Regions from separate parts of the Companilactobacillus ginsenosidimutans genome, predicted to be linked through region 1. Evidence: riboswitches for the same ligand, from Rfam matches in the RefSeq annotation. Region 1 holds a riboswitch; each other region holds the start of a gene.
The links. A riboswitch is a leader RNA that binds a small molecule or an ion and turns the genes downstream of it on or off. The one in region 1 is predicted to bind thiamine pyrophosphate.
Positions count from the first base shown of each region.

Region 2: it holds a riboswitch for thiamine pyrophosphate, as region 1 does, so the genes downstream of both, thiW (energy coupling factor transporter S component ThiW) here and tenA (thiaminase II) in region 1, are expected to answer to the same signal.
Region 3: it holds a riboswitch for thiamine pyrophosphate, as region 1 does, so the genes downstream of both, thiM (hydroxyethylthiazole kinase) here and tenA (thiaminase II) in region 1, are expected to answer to the same signal.

Region 1 covers NZ_CP012034.1:2,079,631-2,083,920, forward strand. The annotation lists gene aroD (type I 3-dehydroquinate dehydratase) at 1-88, shown strand, start outside; gene ABM34_RS10420 (energy-coupling factor transporter transmembrane component T family protein) at 192-848, opposite strand; gene ABM34_RS10425 (ABC transporter ATP-binding protein) at 832-2,268, opposite strand; gene ABM34_RS10430 (ECF transporter S component) at 2,277-2,867, opposite strand; TPP riboswitch at 2,978-3,067, opposite strand; TPP riboswitch at 3,215-3,316, shown strand; gene tenA (thiaminase II) at 3,354-4,031, shown strand; gene ABM34_RS10445 (glycoside hydrolase family 13 protein) at 4,063-4,290, opposite strand, start outside.
Region 2 covers NZ_CP012034.1:1,661,297-1,665,586, forward strand. The annotation lists gene ABM34_RS08500 (ABC transporter ATP-binding protein) at 1-703, shown strand, start outside; gene ABM34_RS08505 (ABC transporter ATP-binding protein) at 703-1,632, shown strand; TPP riboswitch at 2,044-2,133, shown strand; gene thiW (energy coupling factor transporter S component ThiW) at 2,237-2,776, shown strand; gene thiM (hydroxyethylthiazole kinase) at 2,754-3,596, shown strand; gene thiE (thiamine phosphate synthase) at 3,589-4,206, shown strand; gene ABM34_RS08525 (DarT ssDNA thymidine ADP-ribosyltransferase family protein) at 4,267-4,290, opposite strand, start outside.
Region 3 covers NZ_CP012034.1:1,177,744-1,182,033, forward strand. The annotation lists gene thiE (thiamine phosphate synthase) at 1-16, opposite strand, end outside; gene thiD (bifunctional hydroxymethylpyrimidine kinase/phosphomethylpyrimidine kinase) at 6-833, opposite strand; gene thiM (hydroxyethylthiazole kinase) at 826-1,626, opposite strand; TPP riboswitch at 1,698-1,797, opposite strand; gene brxL (protease Lon-related BREX system protein BrxL) at 1,851-3,911, opposite strand; gene pglZ (BREX-1 system phosphatase PglZ type A) at 3,926-4,290, opposite strand, start outside.

The DNA of each region.
Region 1 (4,290 bases):
CTTTGCAACAGTAGGTGCTGCTTCAGCACCTGGTCAAATCCCGTTAACTAATTTGCGTCAGGAACTGGATGACTTGAAGTTAAACTAATTAATGATTATGTAAAAATAGCGTCTTGTCAGAGGATGACAGGACGCTATTTCTTTAGGAAGGAATGTGAACTCTTGCTGACTATTTTAGCCATCCAGGCTACTTACTCCAAACGGCTAAAAGCTAAGAGTTGTAATGCTATTAATAAAATTATTGCTAATATCCAATTCCAGGCGGGGATTGGATATTTTTTGTAGTGAGTTCTTGGGGTGAGCTCACTGAATCCGTGTGACTGCATTGCTTGTGCTAAATTATCTGACCATCTAATTGAAACCAGAATTGATTTGAAAAATATTTCTGGTGACCAAACGTGCAAGACTTCGCCTCGCATCATCGCCGCAATTTTCATCTGCTTAACAGTTTGAACAACACGTGGTGCGAAGTTAAATGCGCCCAATGTTCCGTAAACAAATTTAGAAGGGATATGGGCATTTTGCTCCAGAGAACCCAATAAATCATCAACTGTAACTGTGAAAGTCAGAACCCCTCCAAGTGCGATATAGGCATAAATTCTGGTTGAAAGAAGCCAAGCACTGTGAAGTGAATCACCTGAACCATGCAAATAAAATGAAAACCAAGTTCCCATTACGGGGATGATTGGTACAATTAACAGCCATAATAATCTTTTAGGATTTATCCGCTTGATCAACAGGTAAATTAGACCGAGTAACGCGATTATGATATTTGCTAAATAACTTTGCATGAATGCAAGTTCGAAACTGGCGATTAAGACTAATGCTAATTTAAGAGATGGATTCAAAGTTAGCCACCTCCGAATATTCAAGAGTCTGATTGCGTAGTTCTAAATGATAGTCGAAGAAATTATTTAAACCACTTAATTGATGACTAATCAGTAAAATGGTTTGATTTTGTCTTTCAGATATTTCTTTTATCATTGTCATAACAACAAGGGCTGAATCTATATCTAATCCGGCCAGAGGTTCATCCAATAATAATACTGGTGTACCCAAAATCAACATCTCAAAGATTTGAAGTTTCTTTTTTTGACCACCAGATAGTTGATAAACAACATGATCTTTTAATTGATCTAATTTTAGTTTTAGTAAATAATTATCGACCGCTTTTGAAGTCCAAAAGTCTTTGAAATCAGTATATTTTAGACTCAAATCAATCTCTTCTTGGACTGTTAGTTTAAGATATTGCATCTGCGAATCTTGGAAAACAAAACCAATTTGTCTCGCAAATTTTCTTTGATTGTATTTCAAGATGTTTTTATCTTGATAATTTATTTGGCCCTTAAAATCATGTAGACGGGTAAGTGCAGAGAAGAAGGTAGATTTTCCAGTACCATTTTCACCGGTCAGTAATATCATCTTATTTTTGAAAATCGAAAAGGAGGTATCGGCGAGTAAAGTCTTTGAACCGTTTTGTAAATGAAGGTTTTGGATATTTATAATATTGCCTTCATTTTTTTCGATAGGGAGATCAAAAGTAAGCTTACAACTGTTTGACTGGTAACGACTGAACACATTGCTCTGATTAGTAATATGTTCAAGTGTTCCGTCTTGAAAGTGGTACAAATTATCTATCAATTCCTGGTAACCGTTTAAATCATGATCAGTAATTAAGATGGTTTTACCATCGTTAACTTGGAGGTCTTTAAGTAGTGAAAGCAATTGCCCTCGAGATTTCATGTCAATTGATGCAAAAGGTTCATCCAGCATAATGAAATCAGCATCCATTGCTAATGTGATGGCAATGGAAACTTTTTGCAATTCTCCACCAGATAATGTATCGATTTTACGTTCTTTGAAACCAGATATACCAACTCTTTTAAGTGAACTATCAATAATGTTATCGATATCAGAGCTTGGTATTCCAATGTTTTCCAATGTAAAAATAAATTCATTTTTGACGGTTGTCATTGAGAATTGATCAATTGGATTTTGAAATAATATTGCTACGTGCCGTGATACTTTTTGAATATCCCAATCACTAGTATCTTTGCCATCCAGAAACATTTCACCACTAGACAAATGTCCCGAATATTCTGGATATAAACCAGCAATAATTTTCATTAAAGTTGATTTACCACATCCTGAAGCCCCATACAAAATGTTGAAAGTTCCAGTTTTTAAAGTGAAATCCAGATTCTTGATGATATCAGGTTCGTCATTCTTATATCTAAATGTTAAATTTTTTATTGCTAGTTTATCCATACCGTCACCTAATCTCGGTTCAAGATACCTGATTTTTCAACTAATTTGTTGATCCAGTAAACCAAGATGCCGGCAAAGAATCCGATTGAGATGAAACGAACGATGAATAAAATAATTAAGAATCCAAAATTATATTTTAGGTATCCTTCACTGATCAAACTCCAGCCGAAGGATACAACTGTACCTGTGATTGCTGATAGGAGTAAACCAAATTTGTCGAATCTTCTGTAACCGGTCATTGTGAATCCAAGTCCACTACCTACACCTTGAATTAATCCAGAAATCAAGGTTGCGGCTCCCCATTGACCACCTAAAATCATTTCGACAAAACTACCTAGAATTTCACCGATTGTACAGGCAAGTACTTTTCTAGTTAACATCGCTGCTAATGGACCGGCAATCATCCATAATCCCAATAATAGGTCATTAGCTACGGGTGCTAACCCTACTGCTGATAACCCAGCCAATAGGAAGTTGTATGAAAGACTAGTTGCAAAAAAGATTGCACCACAGAAAACACCTGTTAATGCGATAAAGGCAACGTCTCTCAACGAGTAATTAAAAATTGAAGATTTGGTTCTTGAACTTTGTCTGTTCATAGTAAATCTGTCCCCTCAAAAAAGTTTTGTTAAAAGCTCCTTGAAAGAATATATTCACGAGGCGAAAAAAGACCAACCATTTATCTGCGTGTGCAAAAAATAGTTGGCCCCTAAATTATCCAATATCTTCCTACACTAATATTAATTAGATCAGGTTCAATGGGTTTAATCTCAGCCTTGCGGCACCCCAGATATATTTTTCGAAGAATGTTATAACAATTGCAAGCTTATCATGTAGCTCATGACGTGTAAAGCTAGTTATATTTATAGCAATTAAACGAATAATCGTTAAATCAATATTTTTCAGTATAAAATATGAAAACATGATATGATTACTCCAATCAAATATTAATCGCTAGGGGTGCATTAAAAATGCTGAGATTGTAAATGCCAATCCCTTTGAACCTGATTTGGTCAAAACCAACGTAGGAAAGTGATAATCCTTGCAGATTGATATTTGAAATATCAAGCAAGGTGGAATATAAAATGGAATTTTCTGAAAGACTAATTAAAAAAGGCCAGCCGATTTTGAAACAAATATTGAAACATCCTTTCGTTGAAGGAATAGGTCAGGGAGATGTTTCAAAAGATGCGTTGGCTTTTTATGTTGGGCAAGATTTTAATTATCTAAATGCATTTATGAAAGTTTATGCTGCAGCAATACAGAAATCCAATAGTCGTGATCAAATTCAACTTTTTACTAATCAAATCGAATTTACTTTGAACAGTGAAATCCAACCACACATCGATTTTTGTAAGGTCGCAGGTATTGAGTACTCGACAGTCCAGAATGATAAGCAAGCGCCAATGACATACCTATACAACGAGCACATGTATAATGCGGCAAGAACAGGAGACTTGATAGACGTTGTTGCATCTATGTTGCCATGTCCTTGGACATATTCAGTTATTGGGGAAACTTTGATTGAGCAGGGATCCTCGACAGAATCCAATCCATTTAAATCGTGGATTGATTTTTATGCTGGTGTTAACAGTGAAGATAAAATGTTGAGTGTTCAGTTGTTTGATATTTTGGATTTGGAAGCAAGTAAATATAGTGATGAAAAACTAAAAGAAGTTGAAGATAGATTTCTGAAAAGCTGTGAACTCGAATGGCATTTTTGGGATCAAGCTTATTATCAACGTGATTGGAAATTTGTATAAAAAAAGGTATCCGATAGGATACCTTTTTGAGTTAGTCAAATAAATAAACATTAGTTTCATATGGTCTAAGTGCCGTACCTTGATTCTCTGAATAGTTACCAATCAAACGTTTGCCGTCTGCTTGTTGATAGTCTCGTTCAACTGATTTATCGGTAAAGTTACTGATAACTAACAAAGTTTTACCTTCATAGTGGCGACGATAAGCAAATACTTCATTGTCCTCAGGATCGATTTCTTCATAATTTCCGTAAGTAATTAA
Region 2 (4,290 bases), 420 kb from region 1:
ACTTTTGATTCACAATGAAATGTCAAAAGCCGACGCAATGAAACGTGCCGAAGAAGTTTTGAGATTAGTTGGTATTCCTAATCCTAAAGCTAGAATGAAAGACTACCCTCACCAATTTTCAGGTGGTCAACGTCAGAGAATTGTTATCGCAATCGCTATCGTTGATTATCCAGAAATTTTAATTGCTGATGAACCAACCACAGCGCTTGATGTTACTGTTCAAGCTCAAATCATCGACTTGTTGCGTGAGCTTCAATTAAAAATTGGTACATCCATCATCTTTATCACCCATGACCTTGGTGTTGTGGCTGGTATTGCTGACCGTGTAGCAGTTATGTATGCTGGTAAGTTTGTTGAATACGGAAGTGTTGACGAAGTCTTCTACGATCCACAACATCCCTATACTTGGGGACTTTTGGATTCAATGCCTACCCTCGACACAAGTACACAAAATCGTTTGAACTCAATTCCCGGAACACCACCTAACTTATTGCATCCACCAGTTGGTGACGCATTTGCACCTAGAAATGCCTATGCCATGGAAATTGACACTGAAGAGCAACCACCATTCTTCAAAGTTTCAAAAACGCATTATGCTGCAACTTGGTTGTTGCACCCTGATGCACCAAAAGTTACACCACCTGAATCAATCCAAAAGCGTTTTGAAAAATATCAATCAATGATTGGAGGAGACGTTAAATAATGGCTGATGAAAGAGAACCTATCGTTCAAGTTAGAAACCTCAAACAATATTTCAACATCGGTAAACCTAATGAAGTTAAAGCTGTCGATGACGTCTCCTTTGATATTTATAAAGGCGAAACCTTTGGTCTAGTTGGTGAATCCGGTTCTGGTAAGAGTACAACTGGACGTAGTATTATCCGCTTGTACAACCCAACTAGTGGAGAAATTTTGTTCAAAGGTAAAGATATTAGCAAGATCAAAAATCACAGCAGCCAGATGAAAGATTTCCGCCGCGACATGCAAATGATTTTCCAAGACCCTTACGCATCTTTGAACCCTAGAATGAAAGTTAAAGACATTATCGCTGAAGGTTTGGACATTCACGGTATTGCTAAAAATGATGATGAGAGAACACAAAGAGTTGAAGAGTTACTCGACATGGTTCATTTGAATCCTGAACATATGACTAGATACCCTTATGAGTTTTCTGGTGGTCAGCGTCAAAGAATTGGTATCGCCAGAGCTTTAGCTGTTGATCCCGAGTTCATCATCGCTGATGAACCAATCTCAGCACTTGATGTGTCTATCCAAGCTCAAGTTGTTAACTTGATGCAAGATATCCAAAAGGAACGCGGTTTGACTTATATGTTTATCGCCCATGATTTGTCGATGGTTAAATATATTAGTGACCGTATTGCTGTTATGTACAGCGGCAAAATCGTTGAGTTGGCTGACTCGGATGAGATTTACAACCATCCACTTCACGCTTACACTCAGAGTCTTTTATCGGCTATTCCTGTTCCTGATCCTGAGATCGAAAAGACTCGTCGTCGTATCGATTTTGATCATTCTAAGCATTTCAATGATGCTCAGCATTTCCAAGAGGTTCTGCCTGGGCATTGGTTGTATTGTGACGATGCTACTGCAGCATCGTATAAGAACAACTAAATTTTAGGTTATTGCGGTTCACTGCCGTTCTCCGGGTAGGTTCGGCGGTGGCTGGAACGCTGTGAGCCGATTTTGAGGTTTTTCACAAACCGAAAAATCTCAAAACTCGACTTTGTTGTAAACGAGGCCTTTGCCTCGTCAACAACAACGCCACGGCTGAGCCACCGGCGAACCTACCCTGCGAACTAGTCAACAGCAAACTTCTAAAATTAGCAGTTCTTAAACCTAACCACAGTTCAATAGCCACATTCCGACTAATTCAGTTGGAGTGTGGCTATTTTTTTATTTCACTTCTTTTTTTATTTCCCTAATTTAACAATCTTATTAATAATTACTGTATTCAATTTATTGTATTTCATAAATTATCATGAGATATACGTTAAACATGATATACTGATATCACAATTGAATACGAAACATTTGGGGTGCACAAACGCTGAGATTATACCCATTGAACCTGATACGGCTAACACCGGCGCAGGAAAATGTGAAATGATTTTTTATGTTGATTTGTGCCTGTCGTTACGTTTTTTAGCGACTGGCATTTTTTTGTTTGTGGAACTCTGTCTATTTCTATTCAAAATTATATTAAGGAGTTTCACTTATGGTTAATTCTTCAAAGACTCAAAAGCTTACTATCCTAGCGATGATGATTGCTTTGGATGTTGTTCTTTCCCCTATTTTCCGAATTGAGGGTATGGCTCCTATGTCTAGTGTGATCAATGTCACTGGAGCTGTTTTGATGGGTCCATCTTATGTTTCCGTTATGGCTTTAGTCTGTGCTGTTATTCGGATGACTATGATGGGGATTCCACCTCTCGCTTTGACTGGTGCTTTCTTTGGCGCACTGTTAGCTGGTCTTGGTTATCGTTATACTCATAAGATCTGGGGTGCTATGTTGGGCGAAATTATTGGGACTGGTTTAATTGGATCTCTCACCTCTTTCCCGGTTATGGTTTGGTTTACTGGTAATAGCAATGGTATGTATTGGTTCTTATATACTCCTAGATTCTTTGGTGGAGCTATTTCTGGATCAATTATTGCCTTTATCGTTTTGTACAAGTTAAAGGACACTCGTCCCTTTTTGCGAGCTCAATCTTTATTCCAAGGAGTAATAAAGAATGGAAAATTACAGCCAAAATGATTCGATATCTAAACTTGTTAAATGCAAGTTTCCACTTAGTCATAGTCCATTAGTACACTGCATCACTAATGAAATCACAATTGAATCTGTTGCTAACGCTCTGTTGTATATTAATGCAAAACCTGTGATGGTAGCTGATATCAGAGAATTTCCTGAACTTTTTGAACAAATCGATAGCCTGTTTTTGAATCTAGGACACATTTCTCCTGAACGAGAAATTGCTTTATTGGAAGCCGGCAAAATGGCGTCTTCAATGAGAATTCCATTTGTCATTGATTTGGTTGGAATTGTTATTTCTAAAATTCGTTTTGATTTGTCAAAGGAACTATTGGATTTCAAACCAACAATTGTCAAAGGTAATATCTCCGAAATGCGAACTTTTTGCGGATTATCAAGTCACGGTCGTGGTGTTGATAGTGCTTCGTCTGATCAATCTTCGAATTCTGTCGATGAATTAATGAATGCAATGTTTGAAAAAGCTCAAAATCATCCCGAGACCACCTTTATTGCCACAGGAGCTACCGACTTGATTGTTTCCAAAAACTCCCGGTTAGAGCTTAAAAATGGCGTTCCCGAACTAGACAGATTTACTGGCACTGGTGATATTGTTGGTGCATTAATGACTGCGTTAGTTGAACATGAGCACGATGGATTAGTTGCTGGTGTTGCCGCGATTAGTTATTTGAACATTTGTGCTGAGAATGCCATAGAAAGTACTGAAGGCCTGGCTGATTTTCGTCAAGAAACACTTAATCAACTGTCCTTACTGATAAATAATGAATACTGGTATGAATCAATTCGAGGTGCTCTACATGCTTGATATGAGTTTGTATTTAGTGACAGCTAGATACGCTTATTCTGATGAAAAATTTTTCTCAATAATCGACGAAGCTTGTCGTTCTGGTGTTACCATCGTCCAATTGCGAGAGAAGGATGTTACAACAAGAAGGCTATTTGATCTGGCTATCAAAGTTAAACAAATTACTGACAGATATCATGTTCAGTTAATCATCGATGATCGAATTGATATTTGTTTAGCGGTCGAAGCATCTGGTGTTCATATCGGTGACGATGAAATGCCGATTGATATATCACGAAAATTACTTGGACCGGACAAAATTCTCGGTGTTTCGGCTAAAACAGTTGAACGTGCAAAATATGCAGAGCAATTTGGTGCCGATTATCTTGGAACGGGTGCTATCTTTCCCACCGAGACAAAGGTTATTACTAAACACACTGACATTAGGACTCTGGATGAAATCACAAAATCGGTCGACATCCCTGTTGTGGCCATTGGCGGAATCAATACTTCAAATGTTGGATCATTCAGCAATATTCCTATCGCTGGAGTTGCTGTTGTTAGTGAAATTATGAAATCTAAAAATGTTTCTCAGACGGTATCTGAATTAAAAACTACGATTAACAAGTAAAAGACCAATTCCACAATAAACTGGAATTGGTCTTTTAATATCAACTAATCAATCATTAAATTAATATGGCATATCATCGGTTGT
Region 3 (4,290 bases), 900 kb from region 1:
CTGATTTAAATTTCATCGAAGGCACCCTCGGCATTATATGCCCAGTGGTTTAGTGGACCGTGACCATGACCAACTTGAATGGTATTTTTAATTGCTGCCTCAACAAAATCTTTTCCATATAAAATGGCAGATTTCATATCATCGCCTAATGCCAGTCTTGAAACTATCGCAGACGAAATTGTATCGCCCGTTCCGTGGGTTCTGATTGTGTGAACTCTCTTGCTGCTCATCTTGAAACTCTCACCATTTTCCAAAAGCACAACATCACGAACCATTTCTGAATCGCCATGGCCACCTTTGATCAAAACATTTTTGGCTCCCAAATCTTGAATCTTCTTGGCGGCAACGAGCATCCCACTTTGACTTTCAATCTTACTGCCAATCAAACGCTCAGCCTCGGGCATATTTGGTGTAACTAATGTGGCAAGCTTGATCAATTTATTTTTGATAGCATCAATACCTTCATCAGAAAGTAATTGTGAGCCACCTTTAGCAATCATAACTGGATCCAATACGAATGGACCAAAGTCATATTTCTTCAAATTGTCATAAACGACTTCAACATGTTCAGCATCAGCCAACATTCCGGTCTTACAGGCCTTGATTTTGAAATCATCGTTTAATGAAGCAAACTGTTCCGAAATCAATTTTGGAGAAATTGCCTGAAAATTCTGAACACCAATTGTATTTTGCGCCGTCACAGCGACAACCACTGCAGTCGAAAAGACACCACATTCCTGCATTGTCTTCATGTCAGCCATAATACCAGCACCGCCACCACTGTCAGTTCCAGCGATGGTCAATGCTTGTGGAAAGCTATTTACATCATTCATCATATTTCCCCCATCTCTTTATATCTTCAGTATTAATCGTATAAAGTTGATCAAGTAAACGTGTTGAAAAGGCAGCAGGTCCAATATTTGGTGTTTCTGTCATTACTAGTTCTCCAGCTAATCCAAAAATAAGACATGCCATCTTGGCACCTTCAAAATAGTTACCATCAGAAACAGCTGCGAATACTGCGATAATAGATGAAAGCATATCGCCAGTACCCACTCTTGTTGTAAAAATCTTATTTCCGTTAAACGTGTGTGAAATTAGGTCTCTAGTGGCAATTGTGTCAGTGACACCAGTTACGACTGTTACGCAATCAAACTTTTTCGAACAGGCTTTGGCAATTTCATCGACGGACTTAGTTTGCCCCTCATCGATTGAATCAATACCTTTGGCGGACCATGAAACTCCAACTAAACTGGCAATCTCACCAGCATTACCACGAATAATCGTTGGCTTGGCTACTTTGAATAAGTCCTCAACGAATGCCAATCGTTCTGGTACTGCTCCGATTCCGACTGGATCAAGTACAACTGGCTTGTTGAAATCTAATGCTAGTTTCAACAGATCTTTGCTAAGCTCATTTTGACGTTCGTCGAGCGTCCCGATGTTGATGCAGACGCCACTTGCCATCTGGGCAAGGGTCTTCAACTCTGCATCGTAATTTGTCATTAATGGAGACGCTCCAATGGCGCTAATTCCATTGGCGACATCACTTTGAGTAACTGAATTCGCAATATTTAAAATCATCGGATTGTCAGTTCTAACTTTTTGCAATAAATCGAGTTTCATCGTAAATTCCTCCAAAAGTACAAAAAAAGCCACGGTTCTAATCGTAGGATTAAGAATCGTGGCATAAGTTTGCCCAGATTATCGCACTTTCCTACGCAAGCATTAACTCACAGGTTCAAAGGGATCGGCATAGCCGTCTCAGTCTCTCTCGAAACACCCCTAGTGCTAAAGTATGATTTAAGTTTATCATGAAATTATTTAAAAATATAATATTTGGCGCAGATTTATTTTACACCCAATGCTTTGAATGCTGCATCTTCAATCGAATCATAAAAAATAACTGTAAATGCTCCCAATAATTCTGAAGGAACTGACCCTAAATCAGCAGCAGAAGTGTTAGGAATTAATATTTTCTTAGCACCTGAATCCAGTGCAACTTGCAAAGTATCTGCAAGATTATCAAGCTTCACCAGTGAACCACCAATTGTATGTTCGCCAAGAATAACCAAACTATCTAAAGTAGACTTACTCATTGAAATCGATACTAAGGCAATGTATGTAGCAAGTGACAATCTGCTGGTCATCTCACTATTATTCAGATTTACTGCATTTACCACATAATCATGAGTGGTTAAACTGATGCTTGAACTAACGGATTTTGAATTAGCTTTCAAATACTTGTATGCAGTATCCATGGCTTCCGATGCTTTATGATTTCCAGAGATCCCAGTTTTTTCAAATTTACCATTTCCGGCTATCATCTGAGTTTCAATTTTGAATAAACTCAATCGTTCATTTTTGTCATAGGTAACAGTATAAACTTGACCTGGTTTTTCTGTACCCTCGGGAATTAAACTATTGGATCCCTGCTCAGGCACTGAGACATAATGTTCCTCAAATGTTTCATTGTCGATGTACGAAAAATTAATGTCAAAAAATTCCATTCCACCAATTTTCTTTAATTGCTCTTTAACTCGCCGACGAAGTTCTAATGCAAACTCCAAAGCTTCTTGAACTTCGGGTTTGCCATATTCGCCATTTGGATATAGCAACTTCAACATGCCGGAGGTAGTCTTTCTAACAGCTATAGTGTCCCTCTGATTGAGTTGGCCACCCAACTTGAAGTATTTATCTATGGCATCGGAAAATGACTGCTTACGCAATTCTCGCATGATTTCAGCAAAGTAATCAGTTATTAATCCATATCCTTTTGTAAAGAATGATGGTTTGTATTTTGGAATTTCCCAACCAGGGATATAGGCATGAATCCTATCAAGAAATGCAGAATCAGTCGCCATAACCTCAGGAAATGGTTCAAACAAGTTAGAAGTTCGCATCACAACGTCAATGCTCTGATTAATATTACCGACAAAAACCATTGCTGCACTAGCTTGGATTTCATCCTTACCACGGGCAAATGATCCAGATGCCATGTAATCCTTCATGATTTGGACGCCATCTTTATCCTTGAAAGTGATACCAGCAACCTCATCAAAAGCGACGATATCCCACATTCCTACTAGTCCAACTTGTCTACGACCCATGTTGTAGAACAAATTTGCAACGGTCGTTTGTCCACCAGAAACTAAAATCGAATTTGGTGATAATTCTTTATAAACATGAGATTTACCAGTTCCACGGGGCCCAAGCTCAACCACATTATAATTATTTTCCACAAACGGTATTAACCTTGCCAAAAACAACCATTTTTCACGCTTTGAAAATTGTGTTGGTTCCATACCAATAGTACGTAAAATCAAATCCGTCCACTCATCCGTAGTGAACTCCGATCTAGCTTTATAAACTTCTGGCATATTTAAATCTGCGACTTGAATAGGTGTCAATGAGTCAACGACAAATGGAGATTCATTTTTATTATTCTCATCATAAGCATATCTCAAGCGAACAATGGACCAAATTCCTCCGCCAAGTAATCTTTCAAAGTCTTGAGGATATCTGCTGTCAACCGGCACTCCATCGATTCCTAGATTACTAAACAAGGCTTCATATCGATCAGCGTGTTCATTCAAATGAACAGTTAGTTTGTCGATTACAGTATATGAGCCAAGTTCACGAATTTTAGACTTAACTTTTTCAGCCTCATCAGGTCGAACATAATTATTTGCCAGAGTTTTCTTAACGTTCTCAACTCCACGCTCAATTTGTGCTTCATCAGTGCTGTTAGCATACATCCCCAACAAATATTCAAGGACATAAGTAGGGACATTTGCCCCTTCCTTAATCCGGTTGGTCAAATCTTTGCGAACAAATTTCCCTGGCAAGGTTTTTATCAATTTATCTAATAAAACATCATTTGTTGCTTCATTTGAATTTGAATCAGTCATAATTGTTCCTCTCGCTAAATGTCAAAACCAAATCCACCCGGAATCGTGATATCCATGATGTAAGGAATTGATTCAACAACTCCATTTCGCGTATTTTTAATAACTAAATAATATTTTTTAGACTTGTCATAAGTCCTATCTGCTAACACTATTTGCTTAGAGAAAATTCGATCCTGTACCGTCGAATCTTCACCTTTATTTGCATTCACTGTAACCTGACCTGAAATAAGTTGATTCTGGTCATCAACGAAATACAAACTATAAACAGCTGGCTTCACAGTTGCACTAACTGGTGTAACCTGCATCAGGCTAACTTTGACCTCTAGAGAAGTAATCTTATTTGAAGTGCTGACAATCGAAAGTTTAACATCTTCTTCAT